4 regions of the Cyanobacterium sp. DS4 genome follow, and region 1 is predicted to be linked to each of the others. Evidence: predicted binding sites of a transcription regulator. Region 1 holds the regulator's gene; each other region holds the start of a gene.

The links. The regulator NtcA, encoded in region 1, controls nitrogen genes in cyanobacteria. The targets are predictions, from matches to a motif close to TTTGTANCNNNNGNTACAAA.
Region 2: a site for NtcA is predicted at 1,590-1,609, ahead of glnA (type I glutamate--ammonia ligase). Genes of this name have one in related genera too.
Region 3: a site for NtcA is predicted at 2,505-2,524, ahead of urtA (urea ABC transporter substrate-binding protein). Genes of this name have one in related genera too.
Region 4: a site for NtcA is predicted at 1,804-1,823, ahead of Dongsha4_RS16920 (ammonium transporter). Genes of this name have one in related genera too.

Annotation. Positions count from the first base shown of each region.
Region 1 is NZ_CP084098.1:3,029,197-3,032,824, reverse strand. It holds gene fabI (enoyl-ACP reductase FabI) at 105-887, opposite strand; gene ntcA (global nitrogen regulator NtcA) at 1,041-1,718, shown strand; gene Dongsha4_RS12995 (DUF3084 domain-containing protein) at 1,799-3,247, shown strand; gene Dongsha4_RS12990 (PleD family two-component system response regulator) at 3,361-3,628, opposite strand, start outside.
Region 2 is NZ_CP084098.1:1,156,007-1,159,634, forward strand. It holds gene Dongsha4_RS04930 (restriction endonuclease subunit S) at 1-67, shown strand, start outside; gene hrcA (heat-inducible transcriptional repressor HrcA) at 369-1,445, opposite strand; gene glnA (type I glutamate--ammonia ligase) at 1,692-3,113, shown strand; gene Dongsha4_RS04945 (response regulator transcription factor) at 3,383-3,628, shown strand, end outside.
Region 3 is NZ_CP084098.1:2,539,573-2,543,200, forward strand. It holds gene Dongsha4_RS11080 (glycosyltransferase family 4 protein) at 1-514, shown strand, start outside; gene Dongsha4_RS11085 (hypothetical protein) at 511-927, opposite strand; gene urtA (urea ABC transporter substrate-binding protein) at 1,130-2,440, opposite strand; gene Dongsha4_RS11095 (TVP38/TMEM64 family protein) at 2,542-3,162, shown strand; gene Dongsha4_RS11100 (alpha/beta hydrolase) at 3,276-3,628, opposite strand, start outside.
Region 4 is NZ_CP084098.1:3,888,652-3,892,279, reverse strand. It holds gene Dongsha4_RS16920 (ammonium transporter) at 209-1,702, opposite strand; gene Dongsha4_RS16915 (mechanosensitive ion channel family protein) at 1,846-3,462, shown strand.

The DNA.
Region 1 (3,628 bases):
GTGAAAGTCAAGTTAAAAGGGCAAAGGGCAAGAGGCAAAAGTGTTTAATTAACACTAACACCAATCCCCCAATTCCCCAATTCTCTAACACCCTAACTCAATACTTACTCTGTCATGCCCATAATTTCATAACCTGCATCGACGTAAATAATTTGTCCTGTAATACCACTAGATAGATCACTACATAAAAAAGCGGCGGTGTTTCCTACTTCAGTTTGAGTAACAGTGCGTCTGAGGGGTGCAACTTTTTCCACGTGGTGAATCATATCAAGAATTCCACCCACTGCAGAAGAGGCAAGAGTGCGAATGGGGCCAGCAGAAATGGCATTTACTCGCACATTCATAGGGCCTAATTCGGAGGCTAAATAACGAACACTCATTTCTAAGGCGGATTTGGCTACACCCATGACATTATAGTTAGGGATAACTTTCACACCTCCAAGATAGCTAAGGGTTAAAATACTACTACCTTCACGAAATAAGGGTTTTGCTGATTGCACTAAACGGGTTAAAGAATAGGCACTTACATCTAAAGCTGTTTGGAAACCATTACGAGAAGTACTACTAAATTCTCCTGAGAGGTCTTCTTTCTGCGCAAAGGCTAGGCAATGAATTAAAATGTCTATATGACCCCATTGGTCTTTAATTTGATCGAAGGTAGAATCTATTTGAGCATCATCTTGCACATTGCAAGGAAGAAAAACACTGGGGTTTAAAGGTTCTACTAAATCTCCAACTTTTTTCTCGAAACGTCCTTTATCATCGGGTAAATAGGTAACACCAATATTTGCACCGGCTTTATGTAGTTGTTGAGCAATACCCCAAGCAATGGATTTATTGTTAGCAATACCTGTTACTAAAGCGTTTTTTCCTGTCAAATCTAACATATTCTTGATTTTGAATCTAATTTTCTGTAATTTAAGGACAATTATTCGCTAAACTGATCAAGTTATAGACGGTTTTCTCGTTATTCTTATTTTCTTATAGAAAGGGTCGTTTATCGAGCCATTTTTTATTTTATTTTTAAGTTAATTATCTCTATGCAATCATTGTCTATGTCTGAACAACCTTTAGCTTCAGTTTTTCGTCAAATTGGGGCGGGAATTTATACCCCTGTGGTGGAAAAATTTGAACGGGGTAAAACAATTTTTTTTCCGGGTGATCCTGCGGAAAGAGTATATTTTTTAATGAAAGGTGCTGTCAAGTTGTCACGGGTTTATGAGGCAGGGGAAGAGATTACCGTGGCTTTGTTGCGAGAAAATAGTGTTTTTGGGGTCTTGTCTTTGATTACTGGGCAAAAATCCGATCGCTTCTACCATGCGGTGGCTTTCACTCCTGTGGAATTACTTTCTGCTCCTATTGAGCATTTTCAGCGTTCTTTAAAAGAAAATCCTGAGTTGTCTAGGTTGATGCTACAAGGCTTGTCGTCTCGAATATTGCAAACGGAAATGATGATTGAGACTTTAGCCCATCGTGATATGGCTTCTCGTTTAGTTAGTTTTTTATTGATTCTTTGTCGGGATTTTGGTATTCCTAGCCCTAGCGGTATTACTATTGATTTAAAGTTGTCACATCAAGCGATCGCAGAGGCTATTGGTTCAACACGGGTAACGGTGACTCGTTTATTAGGAGAATTAAGACAAGAAAATTTAATTACTATTAATAAGAAAAAAATCACAGTACATAATCCTGTTGCCCTTAGTCAGCAATTTGCATAAGTTTTTCCTCTGTTTCCTCCCACCTTTACTAACAAGAAATAATCATTTTTTTGATTTTTAACTACATAAATTATTAACTAATGACTAGCGCTTATATTTTAATCATAGCGATGTTACTTTTGGGGGGACTAATCGCAGCACTGGGCGATCGCATTGGCACAAGGGTTGGAAAGGCTAGATTAAGACTTTTTCAATTAAGACCAAAACAAACAGCAGTTTTAATTACTATCGGTACAGGAACATTAATTTCTGCTTCTACTTTAATTATTTTATTTAGTTTAAGTGCATCTTTACGTCAGGGAGTTTTTCAACTGGACGAAATTCTCCAAAAAAGACGAGAAATAACAGAACAATTAGAAACAGTTAAAACGGAAAAAGAAGAGGCGGAAAAAGCTCTGTTAGAAGCTAAGAATAGACAAAATACTGTTTTAAGTCAATTAAATATTAAGGAAAATGAGTTATCCACAACTCAAAAAAAAGTAAAAGAAATTCAAAATAGAACAGAAAAACTAAGAAAAGAAGTAGGAAGAATTATTAAAGAAAAAGAAGATTTATTAATAGAAAAAGAGGACATTCAACAACAAAGTTTAAAATTAGAAGAATCCATCGCTCAAAGAGATCAAGAGTTACAGGAAAAACAAGGGCAAATTGAACAACAAGAGGTGATTTTACAACAGCAACAAAGGAGTCTTGAACAGTTAAAAAAGAGACAAAAACAGTTAGAATCTGATATAAATAGTCGAGATGAGCAAATAGTAGAGCTCGATCGCCTCATTTCTCAAACTGATGATATATTAGACGCAAAGGAACAGGAATTAGCTTCTTTAGAAAGTCAACTGGAATTTTACCGTCAAGAGGTGGAAATTCTTGAGCAATATTACCAAACTTATCAAGATTTAAGAGAAAGACCTATTGCTGTTATTAAAGGACAAGTATTAAGCGTTACTTTGGTACAAATCAAAAAAGATACAGACATCAGTGAATTAGTGGATGCCATTTTAAGTCAAGCCAATCGCAATGTTATGCAGATTATCGGTTATGGTAATCAACCTCCTACAGAAAGGTTTGTGCAAATAACTAGAGGGCAAGTTGAACAGATGAAACAACAACTAGCCAACCCAGGGCAGTATCTGGTGAGAATTTTATCGGCTGGTAATTATGTGCAAGGAGAAGAAAGAATCCGTATTTTTGGAGATGTTACCCCTAATCAAATAATCTATCAAAAAAATGAAGCGATCGCATCTATTTCCATTGATGAACAAGATTTAAACAGTGGTGAATTGCAAGAAAAACTAGACTTTCTCATTTCTGTTAGCCAATTCCGCGCCCGTAGAGAGGGAATATTGGGACAAATTTTTATCGGTGATGGCAAAATAATTTCCTTAGTGAACTTTATCGAAGAATTACAATCTTCAGACCAAACTATTGACGAAATTTTAACTGTCGCCGCCAACGAAACCTATACTTCTGGCCCCTTACAAATTAATTTAGTAGTAATTGCGGATGGGAAGGAAGTATTTAGACTATGATTTATCATTTAGGTGGGGAATAGGGAATGGGCAAAAGGCAAAGGGCAAGGGTAATAAACAATTCGTAATTAATAAATTCCAACTCTGAACCCTGAACTCCGATGATCTGAATATTACCCTAAGTCAACACAATATCGAAAACAATTTCTACCCTCTTTTTTTGCCTGATAAAGAGCATCATCCGACTTATCAATTAAAGTAGAGGGATTAATTTTTGTAGAGGGAATAAGACAATGAACGCCCATACTAATCGTAATGCTATTACTGGCACTAGAACCTCGATGGGGTATAGCTAATTCCATTATTTTTAGAGAAATATTCTCACATATCGTAATTGAACCCTGTAAATCAGTATTAGGTAGGAGAATCACAAACTCTTCT
Region 2 (3,628 bases), 1.9 Mb from region 1:
TCGGTACTTTGAGAAATTTTTGTACAAAAATAGCCTAAAATACAGTCAGCGTAAGGGATTTAGGTAAACACGATAAAAATGGCTGAAACTCCTACTATCAAAGGAAAAGTTATCAATCGATGTAAAATCTTTGATTAATAAGGATTTGAGACTCATAGTTTGATATTTTTAGTTTAAGTACCGTTATATACAATTAATCATCTGAGTCTATATTATTGTTAAAAAAGCTCTAGTACATCATCTGTTTTAATTAGCATTTACTCTCTGTGATGGTCTGTTCATAGATACTTTGCCGTCTGAAAATAACTCGATGAATGAAAAATTCCCTACTGTTAGGTGTAGGGTTTAGTGATGAAAACCTCAACCAATTACATTTTTTCAGAAAGATAATTAGCTGTACATTCTACAAGAGCGATCGCTTGTTCATAAGGCATTCTAGTAGGTCCAATAATACCAACACTACCCACGGGATAATCTTCTTGAAAATAATAGGCAGATATTAAACTACAAGAACGCATTGATTCCAATGGATTTTCCGAACCAATATGAATTTTTACTCTCTTTTCTTCCAGATTTTCGTTAATATTAAATAAAAGAGGTAGAAGCTGTTTTTGCTCTGTTTCTAAGAAATTTAATAGTATTTTTACCTGATCTATACTTGAAAATTCAGGTTGTTGCACTAATTGTGAGAATCCCTGTAGTAAAATTGGTGTACTTTGAGCCAAATGATAGCTAGACTTTATTTTTATTAGTAAATGGTTAATAAAATCTGTGTAAAGTTTAAAATCATTGTCCAATTCACCACCATCTAAATGATTAATTTCTTTTAGAGATTTACCCTTTAATTTATGATTTAAAAAGTTCGATAAAATTTCCAATTCACTATCAAAGACTTCAGTGTGTAACTTTTGCGAATCAGACCTTAACTCCTGACTATCTAGGACAAAAGATTCTGCTTGGTAATTATCTATAACGATCACCAACATAATTTTATCATCGGCAACTCGGACTAACTGCAAGTGACGAATAATATTCCCTGAGACTTGAGGCAGGGTAATTAAGGCGATACAACCACTTACTTCCGCAAGAATTTTGGTTATTTTTTGAAATAGAATTTCATAACGCCCAGATAAATTGAGCCAAGTGGCATCGAGAAAAGGATCAAGGGAAATTTTAACTGTATTTTGTTCCGTTAAAAGTTGATCCACATAAACACGATAACCTGAATCTGAGGGGATACGCCCGGCAGAAGTATAAGGTTGATATAAAAAACCAGCCTTTTCTAATTTCCCCATCGCATTACGAATTGTCGCCGAACTGACGCTAAAGTCATACTCTTTCATCAAAGTTTTTGACCCCACTGGTTCAGCCGTTGCTATGTAATGTTTGATAGTTGCCTGTAATACTTTATGATGGCGTTCATTGAGTTTAATTTGAACAGTCATCTTATGCTTGATTGGAGTAATTAAATATAAAAAGATTATAAAAATTGTTTGTTTATATGGTGCTAGTATAACTTTTCTTTACATATTTGCTATGTCTTCCATCAGTTATGCAAAATTAGCATAAAGAAAATAAATATTTATATAGATGTATCAATCGCTACAAAACTTAGGTTTGACTGTGCTTAGGATTAAGACTTGTGAGTAAGACATAAAAGTAACGACAAGAAATAAAGGAGAAATAATTTAATGCCCGGAACTCCCCAAGAAGTCTTGAAAATGATTCAAGATCAGAATATCAAAATTATCGACCTCAAATTTATCGATTTACCCGGTACTTGGCAACATTGCTCTTTTTACTACGATCAAATAGACGAGTCTTCTTTTGTGGATGGTGTGCCTTTTGATGGTTCTAGTATTCGTGGTTGGAAAGCGATTAATGAATCTGATATGGCAATGGTTCCAGATCCTACCACTGCATGGATTGATCCTTTCTGCAAAGAACCTACCCTTAGTATGATTTGTAGTATCAAAGAACCTCGTACTGGGGAATGGTACTCCAGAGATCCTCGTAGTATCGCTCAAAAAGCTGTAGAGTATTTAGCTCAAAGTGGCATCGGAGATACTGCTTATTTTGGTCCTGAGGCGGAGTTTTTCGTGTTTGATGATGTTCGTTTTGATCAAACGGAAAACAAGGGATACTATTATGTTGACAGTGTAGAAGGACGTTGGAATTCTGGAAAAGAAGAAGAAGGCGGAAATTTAGGTTATAAACCGGGTTACAAACAAGGCTATTTCCCCGTACCTCCCACAGATACGATGCAGGATATGCGTACGGAAATGCTTTTAACTATGGCTGAATGTGGTGTTCCCATTGAAAAGCATCACCATGAGGTTGCGACTGGTGGACAGAATGAGTTAGGTTTTCGTTTTGCTACTTTGATAGAGGCGGCAGACTATTTAATGACTTATAAGTATGTGATTAAAAATGTTGCTAAGAAGTACGGCAGAACTGTCACCTTCATGCCAAAGCCTTTATTTAATGATAATGGTTCAGGTATGCATACTCACCAGTCTATTTGGAGAGATGGTCAACCTTTATTCTGGGGCGATGGTTATGCCAACTTAAGCAAAATGGCTTTACACTATATCGGTGGTATTTTAAAACACGCTCCTGCGATTTTAGCTTTTAGTAATCCTTCCACTAACTCCTATAAGCGTTTAGTTCCGGGTTTTGAAGCTCCTGTTAACTTAGCTTACTCTCAAGGTAATCGTTCGGCTTCTGTGCGTATCCCTTTATCTGGTGCAAATCCTAAAGCCAAACGCTTAGAATTCCGTTGTCCTGATGCTACTAGCAATCCTTACTTAGCTTTTGCGGCAATGCTTTGTGCTGGTATTGATGGCATTAAAAATGAAATTGATCCGGGTGAACCTTTAGATGTGGATATTTACGATCTCTCCCCCGAAGAATTAAGTAAAATTCCTTCTACTCCTGGCTCTTTAGAACAGGCTTTAGAGGCTTTGGAAAAAGATAATGCTTTCTTAACAGAAGGTGGTGTATTTACGAGCGACTTTATCAATAATTGGATTGAGTATAAGTTAGACAATGAAATTAACCCCATGCGTCTTCGTCCTCATCCTTATGAGTTTGCATTGTATTACGATGTCTAAACAAAATATTTGATAACTTCTCTTTTTTCTGGAGGTATTGTTGCCTCCTTTTTTATTGGGTAATTGGATTCTTAAAAAAGGTTTTCGATGACAGGTAGCACGTATCAGGCTAAATAAAAATAAAAAGTTTATAAATGATTATTTGATAATTCTTTTTTCTCTTACATCATCGGACAATTATATATCGAACTTAGGTCTTAATGGGTTCTATATTCTTGAATCACGAATTGAGGTTAAAATATAAACCATAGAGAAAGATTGAGAGAAAGATGAGTAAGATTTTAGTGGTAGAGGATGAGCAAAAATTAGCTAAGTTTTTGGAGTTAGAATTGCAGTATGAGGGTTATGAAGTAGCGATCGCACTAGATGGAAAAGAAGGGTTAAAAGTTGCTCAAAAAGTTAACCCTGACCTGATTTTACTCGATTGGATGTTGCCTCAAATGTCTGGTTTTGATGTTTGTCGTCAATTGCGTAGTATTGGTTGTATGATTCCTGTTATTCTTTTAATGGCAAAA
Region 3 (3,628 bases), 490 kb from region 1:
TCAACCGAAAAAACAATTAGCATGGTTAGGAAGAATAGCCCCAGAAAAAGCCTTAGAAGATGCAGTAAAAGCCTCGGAAATCACAAACATTCCCTTACTAATTTTCGGTAAAATTCAAGATCAAGAATACTGGCAAACCATTCAAAATCAACATCCCTCAGCCCCAATTAAATATCAAGGGTTTTTATCTACCAAAGATTTACAAGCACAACTGCGTGACTGTTTAGGATTGATAATGACTCCTCGTTGGGTAGAAGCCTTTGGAAATGTTGCCATTGAAGCTCTTGCTTGTGGAGTTCCTGTAATTAGCTATGCTAGAGGTGGCCCTGCCGAAATTGTTACCAATGGTAAAACAGGATTTTTAGTAACGCCTGATAGTGTAGAAGATTTAGCAGTTGCCATTCAACGTCTTCCTCAAATTAATCGCTATGATTGTCGTCAGGTGGCAGAAGATGTTTACTCTTTACCTGCATGGGGCAACCGTTTTGAATCGTGGTTAGACTCTTTTATTTAATCTAAAAAATCTGTTAGAATTTCGTCTGGTTCATCATATATATCTTCATCATCAAAAGAATGGGTAATATTTCCTTTTTCTATATGACGAGGGTTGATTTGATATTGTAGATTTTCCACCAGTTTTTCTAAGAGACGAAATCTAGCTTCTATTTTTTCTAACTCTAAATTTTTTTCTAACTCTAAATTTTTCCCTTCTAATACAGTCAGACGTTGGTTTAATTTTTCATAGTCTTGGGTTAAATTTTCTAATTTTTCATGCTCTAAACTTTCACCTAAATAATTGCCGATAATATTAGCAATTAATTTTTCTAAAGATATATTCTTTTTTTGGGCAATATCAATTAATTTTTCTTTCCACTTAAAATCAATGTGAATACTTAAAACTGATATTTTATCCACTTTTGTGTCCATTATTTATGATTGAAACTTTAATTAAATAATTAAAAATAATTTTTATAAATCTGACAAAGATTTTTTGAACACCCAAACACCTTAAGGGGTGAATAAATTCAACCCCCATCCTAATTTCCTGCTTTTTATGGAGAAACGAAAAACTGCGGTCACCGAAGTTGCGGCTACGCAGATCGCGCTTCTGATTGAATTATTGTCAGAATTAGCTCATTTTATATTTACCACCTTTAGCCGGATCTGTCCAGTCACAAGCAAAGCCTTTAGTTTCAGCTACATATTGATTCCAAGGTACTGGGTCAACAGGTGCATCTGTGGCAAAGACAATATCAAATAAACCGTCATCTCTTACCTGTCCGATTCTGACTGTTTTAGAAATATGATGATTTGGTTGCATGGTGACAAGTCCTTCAGGAGCTTGTAATGACTGACCAATTGCGGCACTTCTTACAGGCTCTAAATCAGTTGTACCAGCGGCTTCAACGGCTTGTTTCCAGAGATAAACCATAATATAAGCGGCCTCCATAGGGTCATTGGTTACTCTGTCTTGACCATATTTAGCACGAAAAGCCTCTACAAATTTGGTGTTTTCGGGACTTTCTACAGTTTGGAAATAGTTCCATGCGGCGTAATGACCTTTAAGATATTCTACCCCAATTTGTCTAACCTCTTCTTCGGCAATACTTACAGACATAACAGGATATTTATCTGGAGTTAAACCTGCGGCTTGAATTTGTTTGAAGAAAGCAACGTTACTATCTCCGTTTAAGCTATTAAAAATAACACCGCCGTTGGGCAGAGCGGCTTTTATCTTAGTAATAATGGGAGTAACTTCCGTATTGCCGAGGGGTAAATAATCCTCTCCTACGGTTGTGCCACCTTTTGCTTCTAATTGGGCTTTAATGATGGTGTTTGCCGTTCTGGGAAATACATAGTCAGAACCAACGAGGAAAAATTCCTTGCCTTTATTTTCTAATAACCAGTCCACCGCAGGTTCAATTTGTTGGTTAGGGGCGGCACCAGTATAGAAGATATTTTTAGAGCATTCTTGTCCTTCGTATTGTACGGGATACCATAACATATGATTTTTGGACTCAAATACAGGTAAAACAGCTTTTCGACTAGCAGAAGTCCAACAGCCAAATACTGTTACTACACCATCTTGATCAATTAGCTTAGTTGCTTTTTCCGCAAAGGTAGGCCAATCAGATGCACCATCTTCGACAATCGCTTCGATTTGCTTTCCTAAAACTCCGCCACTGGCGTTAATTTCTTCGATCGCAAGTTGTTCAGCTTCCACAACAGTGGTTTCACTAATAGCCATCGTACCACTAAGAGAGTGCAAGATTCCCACTTTAATGGTATCCCCTCCACCACCGGCAGGAGTTTCCGTAATGGTATCCGTAGCGGTATCATCAGCAGGAGGAGGAGCATCAGCACAGGCTTTGAGGAGTAAACTTGTTCCTAATGTAGCCGATCCGTAAAGGAGAAATTTTCTTCTACCCAGTCTTGACATAGTATTATTTTTACTAATTATGTTGTTTTAAACTAATTAATAGTAAAGATAAGGTTAAGCATATTTTGTATTTTTGGATACATAATTTTCGGGAGTGATTAGTGAAGGGTAAATTAATTGTTGTAACGGTAATTTTGATCTGTTTAACAGGGGTTAGTATTGTTTGGATGGGAGGGATTCAACCCGAAATTTTCCATGAGCAGGTAAAGAGACTAGGAATTTTTGCACCGATAATTTATGTATTGTTATATATTGTCGCTACGATTTTACTTTTACCCTCAACTCCTTTAAATGTTAGTGGTGGTTTAATTTTTGGTTTTCAATGGGGTTTATTTTGGACTGCGATCGCAGCTATTGTGGCCGCCATAGCAAGTTTTCTCTACGCTAGATTTCTGGGACAAAATTGGGTCAGACAAAAATTTGGTAGTTACCTACAAAACCTTGATGAAGAAATACGAAAAGGAGGAATGTGGTATATTTTCGCTATTCGTCTTTTACCTTTAATTCCCTACGGAATAGTCAATTATGGTGCAGGTTTGACTTCTGTTACCCAAAAAGATTATTTATTTGGTACGGTTTTCGGTACAATTCCAGGAATTTTTCCTTTTGTGATGATAGGAGCAGGTTTAGCCGAGGGCAATATATTACCTGTAACTCTTGCCTCTGGTTTGGCTGGTTTACTATTATTCGGGGCAACTTGGTTTAAAAATAAATCAAATTAACTATACTAAATAATTTAGGCAATCGCTTACAATACAACGAATGCCGTCGAGGAAATTTCCCAGTTAACAAGTATTCATAGGAAAAGATTTTTCCAGCAGAGAGATAAGCTATATTACTCTATATTATTTTCCTCTTTAAAACGCTCGATCGCATCCTTTAATTTATCAACAGAAGTCAAGGTAATGAAATCGAGCTTATAATCCTGATTTTCACTCAAATATTGAGCATAGGAAGACTGCAAATAAGGAGCATAATCCTGATTGTCATTCAAATAAATCTCAAAAAAAGCCAGAGAAATACCTCTGACATAACCTGCAATTAAATCTTGTTTCGGCAAAGCTAAAGCAATTGTTGAATCCAAAGCCTTTTTTATACCCCCATCTAATTCATCTATATTTACATGAGCTTGTCCTTCAATTAAAGCCCAATATTTATCTTCCATTTTTAACCAAGTAAAAGGCAATG
Region 4 (3,628 bases), 860 kb from region 1:
TTTCTTAGTATTTTTGAGGTTCTGATTTATACCCTAATTATTTTCTCTCAAAATCGGTTCATCTTTGAGCAATTATTGTAAAGTTTTGTTAATAATCTTCTGTTTAAAAGCAATAAAAAAGGATAGAACGACTGTCCTACCCTAATTTTTTCTAAACTTAATAAATAAGTTAAAAGTTACTGCTAAATAATAAATCTATTTAGTTGAGCTACACTTCTGAGCCGACTTCATCACTATAGTTAGAGGAAAAGCCTCCAGAAAGAATATCAGCTTCTTTAACAAAGCCACTGTAAGCCTCCATACCGTGTTCGCCAATATCCAAACCTTTGACTTCTTCTTCTGCAGAAACTCGAATACCGACAGTTGCTTGGAGAGCGTACCAGACAATGAAGCTAAAGGCGACGGTAAAACCACCGATGGATAAGATACCAATAATCTGATTGATTAAAAGACCTATTCCGCCTCCTGTTAACAATCCGCCCTCAGTGGCAAAGATACCCACTGCTAAAGTTCCCCAAATACCGCAAACTAAGTGAACAGAGGTTGCACCTACTGGGTCATCGATTTTTAATATTTGGTCAAACATGGCAACGGAGTAAACTACGATTACACCTGCGATCGCACCGATGATAATAGAACTGAAATAACCAACACTAGCACATCCTGCGGTAATACCAACTAAACCAGCTAAGATACCGTTAATAATCATAGAAAGATCGGGTTTACCGTCTTTTAACCAAGAAGTAAAGGTTGCAGTGATACCACCTGCGGCGGCCGCTAAGTTAGTAGTAACAGCGATATAAGGAACGTTAGCAGTAGCAGCCAATTCAGAACCGGGGTTGAAACCAAACCAACCAATCCAGAGAATTAAACATCCGAGAGTAGCAATACTCATATTGTGACCGGGGATAGCACTAACCTTACCATCAGAAGAATATTTCCCTTGACGAGGTCCTAATACAGAAGCCCCCACTAAAGCAGCCCATCCACCAACAGAGTGAACCACTGTTGAACCTGCAAAGTCGGAAAAGCCTAATTCACTTAACCAACCACCATCCCAAACCCAATGCCCTGTAACAGCGTAGGAAACACCGACTAACAATGCACTGAAGATTAAAAACGCATCAAATCTAACTCTTTCAGCTACTGCACCAGACACGATGGTAGCGGCGGTGGCGGCGAAGGCTACTTGGAATAAGAAAGAGATAGCCGCAGGAACTCCTTCTGGATAGTTAGCATCACCGTAGGGAGTACCATCACCATTGAAAAAGAAGCCTTGTAAACCAATAAAACCATTTCCTTCTCCGTACATTAATCCGAAACCAATCGCCCAATAAGCAATAGTTGCGATCGCAAATACGATTAAGTTTTTCGCTAAAATATTAACAGCGTTTTTCTGACGGCAGAAACCAGTTTCTAACATTGCGAAACCAGCATTCATGAAGATAACTAAAACAGAACAAAACAGTAAAAATACCGTATCTAAAACGATTTTGACTTGTTCTAAGTCTTCAGGGCCATCATAACCCTGCGCCATAGCCGCACTGTCCCACACAGCAACAATTATCGCTGTCAATGGGATACAAGCTAACCAATAAGGGGAAATTCTGCTAGTTATTTTAGAAATAAAATTAAGAATAATACTATCTTGATTTTCTTTTAAAGATCTTCTCAGACCTCTTTTTTTAGGGATCGTCACCATAATGATTAATTCAATTTACTCGTGAGATAACCGTTGATAAATAAATAATTGATTAACCTATCAATTAACTGTTAAATATTCATATGTTTTATTAGCTCTTTTCTGTATCAAACAATACAATAAAGCCCTGTAATTGCTTAAATATGCTGAAAGAATTTTGGTTTAGTCTCAATCCTCTATATATATTCATCCTTCAGCACTTAGGTGTCTATTTAGGTGGATTTTTATTAATTTATAGTTTTTTGTTCTTTCTTTTACGTCCTTTATTTCGCAGTTTAGAAAGAGACATCGCTTTAGTTACCTTAAATATTTCTGGTTATCCTTTACTCAGTATTTTTACTTTTTTTAATCTTAAATTTACTCTTTATGATTTAGAAAATTTTGTTGGCAAGGATATATTACAAAAGATTTTAAATGCCTGTCTAATTGTCGTCATTAGTTATTGGCTAGTGGCGATTATCAAAAAAGTTATTATTTATTATCTCAAACAATATACAAAGCAAAGTGAGGTCATGTGGGATGATGTGCTTTTACCACTGGTAGAAGCAGTTTTACCCGTCATGGTTTTTTTATTGGGGGGTGTTTTTGTTTTAAAGAATTTTGGGGTGGATTTGACAGGTATTTGGGTTGCGTTAGGAGGGGCAACTTTTATTATTGGCTTTGCTTTGAAGGACATATTAGCTAACTTTTTTAGCGGTATTGTTTTGTTGATTGATACTCCTTTTCAATTTGGTGATGTATTGCGTTTGGAAGACGGTTCTATCGGGATGTTATGTCGTATAGGAGTTAGAGTCACCCAAATTTATTTATTCAATCATCATTGTGATATTTATATACCTAATAGTATTTTGCAAAATCAAAATATTACTAATCTCAGTCGCCCTACGTCCTATTATTATTATTCCACAACCATTGAAATACCTGCTGAGTTAGAAGTTGATCATTTAAAAAGTTTAATTACAGAAGTAGTGTTAGCACACCCTGATACTCTAGCTGATATTGAAAGGAAAATAGCTTTGATTGACCGTTTTTATCTGTGTGAGGAAGAAACTGGCAATACTTTAACCGAACAACAAATAAGCGGAAAAAATAGGCTTTTGGAAGAGCAAAAAGTTAATTTTAAATTACAGGAAATTGAAGAATTTTTAGAGGCTTTAGTGATTACTTTACAGTTTGCAGAAAAAGGAGGTTTAACATCAGAAGAAATAGAAAATATTTATCAAGAATATCAAGAAATATTAGTTTTAATCGGTCTAAATATTGACTCTGAAATTAATAGTGATAATCTTTTAAATACAACTTTTGCTGAATCTCAAGATCCAGATGGTTTGATAGAATTAGTGCGAGAATGGTATCGTTTTTGGCTTAAAGACCCTAATTTAAAAGAAGAAGACCTATATTTAATCCCTCAAGAATGGGAAAGAAAAATTACTTTATTAAAGAAAAGAACTTATCGACTTTATCAAAAAATTACTAATCCTCAATTAGAAGAAACTCGCTTAGATGATTATGTTTTGGAGTTAAGTGATTGGTTTAAATCTCGTTTTAAAGAGCGAAAAAAATGGCAAGATCCACAAATTTGGATTACTGCCTTAAATCATGATGAAGGGTTTTTATATTACGAATTTAAAATTAATTTTTTTGTGGATGATATTAAATTAGAATATGGTAAAAGAGGCGATCGCATCGCCAGTCAGATTAACCAAGAAATCCTCAGAATTGTAAAGCCGTCTTTAAATATTCCTTTAAGAAATGCTTAAAATACCTAGTAATTATTATTTTTCTTTTTTCAGTAAAAATTCTGATTTTAATTTTTAGTTAATTTGTTAAATTGCAGTTATTGAAGTTTTGTTAAAAACCGTACTATTTTGTCACAGAATATTGTTAATATAAAATAAATATAAAAAACAAAAAATATCTAAATAT